DNA from 2 places in the Serratia sp. DFXYC6 genome. Region 2 is predicted to be linked to the other one. Evidence: predicted binding sites of a transcription regulator. Region 2 holds the regulator's gene; the other holds the start of a gene.
What was found. Region 2 encodes PurR, which represses purine synthesis genes. Its sites were predicted from a motif close to CANGCAAACGTTTGCNTG; they were not measured.

Region 1 (4,021 bases), on a different contig from region 2:
CGCCGGCACGGTTTTCGCCACCACCATCAGGCCGGTGGTGTCTTTGTCCAGACGGTGCACGATGCCGGCACGCGGCACGTCGGCGATTTCCGGGTAGTGATGCAGCAGCGCATTGAGCACCGTGCCGTCCGGGTTACCGGCGCCAGGGTGCACCACCAAATCGCGCGGTTTGTTGATCACCAGGATGTCGCTGTCTTCATAGACGATATCCAGCGCGATATCCTGTGGCTCCCAACGCGCCTCTTCTTCAATCTGTGCATCGATGGCGACGGTCTCTCCGCCCAGCACCTTCTCTTTCGGTTTGTTTGACGTTTTGCCATTGACCTTCACCCGATCGCCCAGGATCCACTCTTTTATGCGAGATCGTGAATAATCAGGGAACAATTCGGCCAAAGCCTGATCTAAACGTTGTCCGAGTTGAGATTCGGCCACCGTTGCGGTGAGTTGTACTTGTTGTGCCATATGCAGCTTCTTCGTTAACGTTGGGTTTTCACGGCGATGCCGTTTAATATAATGTGCTATTGTACCTGGTCTTTGTCGGGAGCTTAACGGACAGTCTCCCGGAATAACACCCTGAGGATAATCAAAACGTCATGACGCGTATGAAATATCTGGTGGCGGCAGCCACGTTGAGCCTGGCGCTGGCAGGTTGCTCCACATCCAAGGATGCGGTTCCCGACAACCCACCTTCGGAAATCTATGCTACCGCGCAGCAAAAACTGCAGGACGGTAACTTCAAGGGCGCGATTACGCAACTCGAAGCGTTAGATAACCGCTATCCTTTCGGGCCGTATTCCCAGCAGGTCCAGCTGGATTTGATTTACGCCTACTATAAGGCCGCCGACTTGCCGATGGCTCAGGCATCCATCGATCGCTTCATGCGTCTGAACCCGACGCACCCGAACATCGATTACGTGATGTACATGCGCGGCCTGACCGACATGGCGCTCGATGACAGCGCGCTGCAGGGCTTCTTCGGGGTTGACCGTTCGGACCGCGATCCTCAGCACGCTCGCGCTGCGTTCCGCGACTTCAGCCAGTTGATTCAGCAATACCCGAACAGCCAATACGCGACCGACGCCAACAAGCGTTTGGTGTATCTGAAAGACCGTTTGGCCAAGTATGAGCTTTCGGTGGCGGAATACTACACTAAACGCGGTGCTTACGTCGCGGTCGTTAATCGCGCCGAGCAGATGTTGCGAGAATTCCCGGATACCAAAGCGACGCACGACGTGTTGCCGCTGATGGAAAATGCCTACAAGCAGCTGCAGCTGAACGGCCAGGCTGACAAAGTGGCCAAAGTGATCGCCGCCAACCCGCAATAAGCGTGCTTCGGCACAGGCAGAAAAACCAAACGGCAGCCGAGGCTGCCGTTTTCATTGGCGTCGACCTGGTTTTTACTGGAAAAATACACAAGTAAAAACACGGTGTTAGCTAGTACTCCTCACCGGTCAACTCATCGATAATGCGCCATCCGGCGGCAACTCTCAAGCATTAGATAGCCAATTCAAATGCTGAATCACAGATTGAACTAACTTTGCAAAAAGTGACAAAAAATCGTGATTTACATCACGCATTTAAACAAAAAGCGGGGTATGCTGGATTCACCAAGACGGAAAGACAGAGAGGTAAGTTATATGACATTGAACATTACCAGCAAACAAATGGATATCACTCCCGCAATCCGCAATCACGTCGAAGACCGTCTCACCAAACTGGAAAAATGGCAGACCCAGCTGATTAACCCGCATATCGTCTTATCCAAAGAACCGCAAGGGTTTGTCGCCGATGCTACCATTACCACGCCTAACGGCCCGCTGGTCGCCAGCGCCAAACATGATGACATGTATACCGCCGTTAATGAGCTGATCGCCAAGCTGGAGCGCCAGCTGAACAAGGTGCAGCACAAAGGCGAAGCGCGCCGCTGCAACGCCAGCGTGAAAGACATCGTGCCGGAAGTCACGCAAGAGCAGGAATAACCGTCCGACTGCGGTTGCCGCATCAAACGCGCCCGAGGGCGCGTTTTTTGTCGGGTATTTTTGTTGACGGGGTAAAAACCAACGGTTACTTTAAAACCTGTTCGCATTAACCTTAGGTAGACCATGCCACGCACACCGTTTTTCTTCGCATTCTTTTTTACCTTCCCCTGACTGGGAGGCGTTTCGTCGTGTGAGAAAGAATGCGAAGACGAACAATAAGGCCTCCTGGAGACAGGGGGCTTTTTTTATGGCTGTTTTACAACGAATAAGAACTGAAGGCGGAAGCTGATTATGACTGACAACCCGTTATTGGTGCTGCGCGAGCGCATCAGCGCACTGGACTTGAAACTGTTGGCCCTGCTGGCGGAACGCCGTGAGCTGGCGATCGAAGTCGGCAAGACCAAACTGCACTCTCATCGTCCGATCCGCGACAAAGAGCGCGAACGCGATCTGCTGGATGCGCTGATCGCCGCCGCCAAACCTTACGACCTGGACGGCTTCTACGTCACCCGCCTGTTCCAACTGATTATCGAAGATTCCGTCCTGACCCAGCAGGCGCTGCTGCAGCACCAGCTCAACCCCGTCAGCCAACACTCCGCCCGCATCGCCTTTCTCGGCCCGAAAGGCTCCTACTCACATCTGGCGGCACGCCAATACGCCGCCCGCCATTTCGATCGGCTGATCGAATGCGGTTGCCAAAAGTTTCAGGATATCTTCACCCAGGTGGAAACCGGCCAGGCGGACTACGCAATTTTGCCGATCGAGAACACCAGCTCCGGCTCGATTAACGAGGTGTACGATCTGCTGCAACACACCAGCCTGTCGATCGTCGGCGAACTGACCAACCCGATCGACCACTGTGTTCTGGTGGCCGGCGACAGCGATCTTAACCAGATTGAAACCGTCTACAGCCACCCGCAGCCGTTCCAACAGTGCAGCCAGTTCCTTAACCGCTTCCCGCACTGGAAAATCGAGTACACCGAAAGCACCGCCGCGGCGATGGAGAAAGTCGCCAAGCTGAATTCGCCGAAGGTGGCGGCGCTGGGCAGTGAGGCCGGCGGCGCGTTGTACGGGCTGCAGGTGCTGGAACACAACCTCGCCAACCAGCAGCAGAACATCACTCGCTTCATCGTCCTGGCGCGCAAAGCGATCGACGTATCTGAACAGGTGCCGGCCAAAACCACGCTGATTATGGCGACCGGCCAACAATCCGGTGCGTTGGTCGAAGCGCTGCTGGTTCTGCGCGACAACGGCATCATCATGACCAAACTGGAATCACGCCCGATCAACGGCAATCCGTGGGAAGAGATGTTTTATATCGATGTGCAGGCCAACCTGCGTGCCGACGCGATGCAAAAAGCGCTGCGCGATCTGGCGCCAATCACCCGCTCGCTGAAGGTCCTGGGCTGCTACCCGAGCGACACCGTGGTGCCGGTCAACCCATCCTGAAACCATAAAAAAAGGTTCGGCCAAGCCGAACCTTTTACGTTTACCGCCCGCGTTTTACTGTCGGCTGTCGTTAGCCTGTCGCAACAGCGTGCGGCTCTCCACCAGGAAGCGTTGGGCGTAATCGCCGAACCAGTGCTCCACCTTGCGGAAACTGTCGATAAACGCCTGTTTGTCGCCATGCTCCAACAGCGTTATCGCCTCGCCGAAGCGCTGGTAGTAACGTTTAATCAGCGCCACGTTTTCCTCCGACGACATGATGATATCGGCGTAAAGCTGCGGATCCTGCGCAAACAGGCGGCCAACCATCGCCAGCTCCAGCCGGTAGATCGGCGAGGAGAGCGCCAGCAACTGCTCCAGTTGCACGTTCTCTTCCGCCAGATGCAACCCGTAGGCGAAGGTGGCGAAGTGGCGCAGCGCCTGAATAAACGCCATGTTCTGATCGTGTTCGACCGCGCTGATGCGATGCAGCCGCGCGCCCCACACCTGCAGCTGTTCAAGCAGCCACTGGTAAGCCTCCGGCTGGCGGCCGTCGCAGTAAACCACCACCTGCTTCGCCACGCTGCCCACGTCCGGGCCGAACATCGGGTGCAGCC
Region 2 (4,021 bases):
TCCGGGAACGGCATCAGCGCATTCGCCACCATGATCGGGTAGCCGGCGCCGTTGACCAGCGCCATCACGCAGAACGGGATCAGCAGCGTGGTGAGCGTCGGATTGGTCAGGGTCGCCACCAGATACAGCGCCACCATGCTGACACCATAAGCTACCAGCAGCCACGGCAGCAGAGTTTTGCCATTGATGCGCTTAAGCGCGGCGCGGCAGCCGTAGCCGCCCAGCAGGAAGGCCAGCGTTTGCGGCACATAGCTCAGACCGATGTCGCTCGGGCTATAGCCCATATCGCCGAGGATGAACGGCGAACCGGTCAGCCAGGCGAAGAAACCGGCCGAGCAGGCGGCGTACATAGCGACGTTGCCGCTGAACACCGGAGATTTCAACAGTTGCCAGAAGCTGACGCCGTTTTTCGGCGCGTCGGCGGCGGGGGGCGTTTTGGCGCGCTCTTTGAGCAGCAGCGTCGGCAGCAGCAGCAGTGCGGTGATCACCAACAGCGCGGCGAAGATCGCACGCCAGCTGGCGTGGTTCAGCAGCCAGGCGCCAAGCAGCGGCGCCAGCGCTGGTGACAGCGCCACCAGCGGCATGATGGTGGCGAACACGCGGTTGGCCTGGCCTTCGCGATAGCGGTCGACCACCAGCGCTTGCCAGATGGCGGTGGCGGAACAGACGCCGACGGCCTGAATAAAGCGCAGTATCCAGAGCTGCACGGCATTTTCTACCCACAGCATGCCCAGGCAGCCGAGCGCGAACAGCGTCAGGCCAATCAATAATACCGGTTTGCGGCCCAGTCGGTCGGAGAGGGGCCCCCACAGCAGTTGCGCGAAGGCGAAGCCGGCCAGAAAGATGCTCAGGCTGGCGCTGACCGCGCCGGCGGAAATTTGCAGTTCCTCCCGCATGGCGCCGAAGGCGGGCAGGTACATATCGGTCGCCAGATAACCCAGCATGCTCAGGCCGGCGAGGTAGAACATAAAGCCAAAAGAATTTCGCATGGTATTTCTCGTTAATATTTTAGTGTCGCAGGTTTTTAGCGCCGGCCAGTGTATCCGGCTGGATCTCTGCTTGTGAAACGGTAATATTTGCAAAGTGCTGTTAAAAAAATTGAAGGCAAAGCGATGTGGTCTGAATATTCTCTTGAAGTTGTTGACGCGGTCGCGCGCACCGGCAGTTTCAGCGCGGCGGCGCAGGAGCTGCACCGGGTGCCGTCGGCGGTGAGCTATACCGTGCGGCAACTGGAACAATGGCTTGCGGTGCCGCTGTTTGAGCGGCGTCACCGTGATGTGGAGTTGACGCCGGCCGGCGCGCTGTTTATCAAGGATGCGAGAGTTGTTATCAAAAAAATGCTCGACACCCGTCGCCACTGTCAGCAGGTGGCCAACGGGTGGCGCGGCCAGCTGAATATCGCAGTCGACATCATCGTCAAACCCCAGCGCAGCCGCCAGCTGGTGCTGGATTTCTACCGCCATTTCCCCGATGTTGAACTGATGCTGCAACCCGAAGTGTTCAACGGCGTTTGGGATGCGTTGGTGGACGGCAGGGTGGACATGGCGATCGGCGCCACGCGCGCGGTGCCGGTCGGCGGCGGCTTTGCCTTCCGCGATATGGGCTACATGAACTGGCTGTGCGTAGTCAGCCCACAGCATCCGCTGGCGCAGCTGGCAGGGCCGTTAAATGACGATCGGTTGAGGCCGTACCCTGCGCTTTGTCTGGAAGACACCTCGCGCAATCTGCCCAAGCGCGTCACCTGGACGCTGGATAACCAGCGGCGGCTGGTGGTGCCGGACTGGACATCGGCGCTCGACTGTCTGTGCGCCGGGCTGTGCGTCGGCATGATGCCGGCGCATCGGGCGCTGCCGCTGGTGCAGCGCGGTGAGCTGAAGGCGTTGCAGCTGCAGCAGCCGTTTCCCGCCAGCCCTTGCTGCCTGACCTGGCAGCAGGATAAACCGTCGCCGGCGATGAGTTGGCTGCTGGCGTATCTGGGCGATGGCGAGACGCTGAATCAGGAGTGGCTGAGCGAGGCGGCGCCGGAAGCCGTGCAGGCTTCCGGCTCAGGGGATTAGCGGCGGTAGTCGATGAACGGACCGTCGGCGACCGAACGGCGTTCCACCAGCTTCGGATGCACTTCGATCACCTGCGATTCTTCGCGCTTGCTGATGATGCGATCCAGCAGCATGGTGAAGGCCATTTCTCCCAGGCGCTCTTTAGGCTGGTGAATGGTGGTCAGCGCTGGAGTGAAGTAGCGGGCGTTGCGCACGTTGTCATAGCCGATCACGGAAATATCCTGCGGCACTCGCAGCCCCAGCTCATCAGCGGCGCAGATGGCGCCCATCGCCATGATGTCGCCGCCGCAAAATACCGCGGTCGGCCGCTGTTTTTGCGACAGGATTTGGTGCATCGCCTTGTAGCCGGACTCCGGCTCGAAGTCACCCTGGACGATCCACTCTTCGCGAATGTCGATATGCGCTTCCTGCAGCGCCTTCATAAAGCCCTGATGACGGCCGCCGCCGGTGTTGCGCGACAGCTGGCCCGGGATGGCGCCGATATCGCGGTGACCGCGCTCGATCAGGTAACGGCCGGCCAGATAGCCGCCTTCGAACGCGTTATCGATGATGGTGTCGGTGAAGTCGCCGCGCGCAGCGCCCCAGTCCATCACCACCATCGGGATATTACGGTAGTCCTCCAGCATGCCCAGCAGTTGATCCGGGTATTCGGAACACATGACCAGCAGGCCGTCGACGCGCTTTTGCGCCAGCATCGCCAGGTAGGCGCGCTGCTTGTCCAGATTGTTGTGCGAGTTGCACAGGATCAGGGTGTAACCTTTGCTGTAGCAGCTGTTTTCCACCGCCTCGATCACTTCGGCAAAATAGGGCGCTTCGCTCGAGGTGGCCAGCAGACCGATAGACTTGGTGTGATTGACTTTCAGGCTGCGCGCCACGGCGCTCGGCGAGTAGTGCAGCTCTTTGATCGCGGCCCACACGGCCGCTTTGGTCTCTTCGGCGACGAAACGAGTCTTATTGATGACGTGCGAAACGGTGGTGGTGGAAACGCCCGCGCGTTTGGCCACATCTTTAATCGTTGCCATGTAAGGAATGACTCCTGAACTCACATGTTTACAGCATGTAAGTGTGATGTTAATCGTTTGCCTACGTAGATCCTTCTCCAGAGAAGCGAAAACTGAGTTTTTAGTGTGTTGAAGTCTTCAGCGCTTAATCAGGAGGGGCATGGATGCCGGTACGCAGTTGTGAACTGCGAATTTTGTCGCATATTGAACAAAAGTGGAAGAGGTAATCGAGATTATAAACCGGGAAATGATAACAAGATTTTATCGGCGAACTGTGGGAAAATGATTTGACGTACTAATTGTGCGCCTTTTATCCTTAGGAAAGCCCATTTTAAAGGAGTTGTCATGGATACCGATCTGAAGATGTCTCTGTTCACTACCGTCGGCGCGTTGGCGATGATCATCGCTTTCAGCTTTGTCGCCGCGTTGAACTGATCTCCCGCCGGTTTTAAAAAAGGCGCAGCCTGGCTGCGCCTCGTCACTTCGGCAAGGCCTGCGTTTACGCCAGGTTTTCCGCCGCAAATTTCCAGTTGACCAACGCCCAGAAGTTTTCCAGGTATTTTGGACGCGCATTGCGGTAATCGATGTAATACGCGTGTTCCCACACGTCAACGGTCAGCAGCGGTTTATCTTCACCGGTCAGCGGAGTTGCCGCGTTGGAGGTGTTGACGATCGCCAGCGCACCGTCTGGTTTTTTCACCAGCCAGGTCCAGCCGGCGCCGAAGTTTTTCACGGCGGCATCGGTGAACTGCTCTTTGAACGCAGCGAAAGAGCCGAAGGATTTGACGATCGCCGCCGCCAGTTCGCCCTGCGGTTCACCGCCGCCCTGTGGCGACAGGCAGTGCCAGTAGAAGGTGTGGTTCCACACCTGCGCGGCGTTGTTGAACACGCCGCCGTTGGAGGTCTTGATGATCTCTTCGAGCGATTTGCCCTCGAACTCGCTGCCTTTCACCAGGTTGTTCA

Region 1: the regulator PurR is predicted to act here: its motif matches at 1,364-1,381, upstream of raiA (ribosome-associated translation inhibitor RaiA).

Annotation. Positions count from the first base shown of each region.
Region 1 is NZ_JBXUNV010000003.1:566,283-570,303, reverse strand. It holds gene rluD (23S rRNA pseudouridine(1911/1915/1917) synthase RluD) at 1-462, opposite strand, end outside; gene bamD (outer membrane protein assembly factor BamD) at 594-1,325, shown strand; gene raiA (ribosome-associated translation inhibitor RaiA) at 1,638-1,979, shown strand; Phe leader region at 2,102-2,228, shown strand; gene AC2CGQ_RS18950 (hypothetical protein) at 2,103-2,150, shown strand; gene pheA (bifunctional chorismate mutase/prephenate dehydratase) at 2,271-3,428, shown strand; gene tyrA (bifunctional chorismate mutase/prephenate dehydrogenase) at 3,483-4,021, opposite strand, start outside.
Region 2 is NZ_JBXUNV010000001.1:1,735,431-1,739,451, reverse strand. It holds gene punC (purine nucleoside transporter PunC) at 1-989, opposite strand, end outside; gene punR (DNA-binding transcriptional activator PunR) at 1,113-2,057, shown strand; gene purR (HTH-type transcriptional repressor PurR) at 2,054-3,079, opposite strand; gene cydH (cytochrome bd-I oxidase subunit CydH) at 3,404-3,493, shown strand; gene sodB (superoxide dismutase [Fe]) at 3,558-4,021, opposite strand, start outside.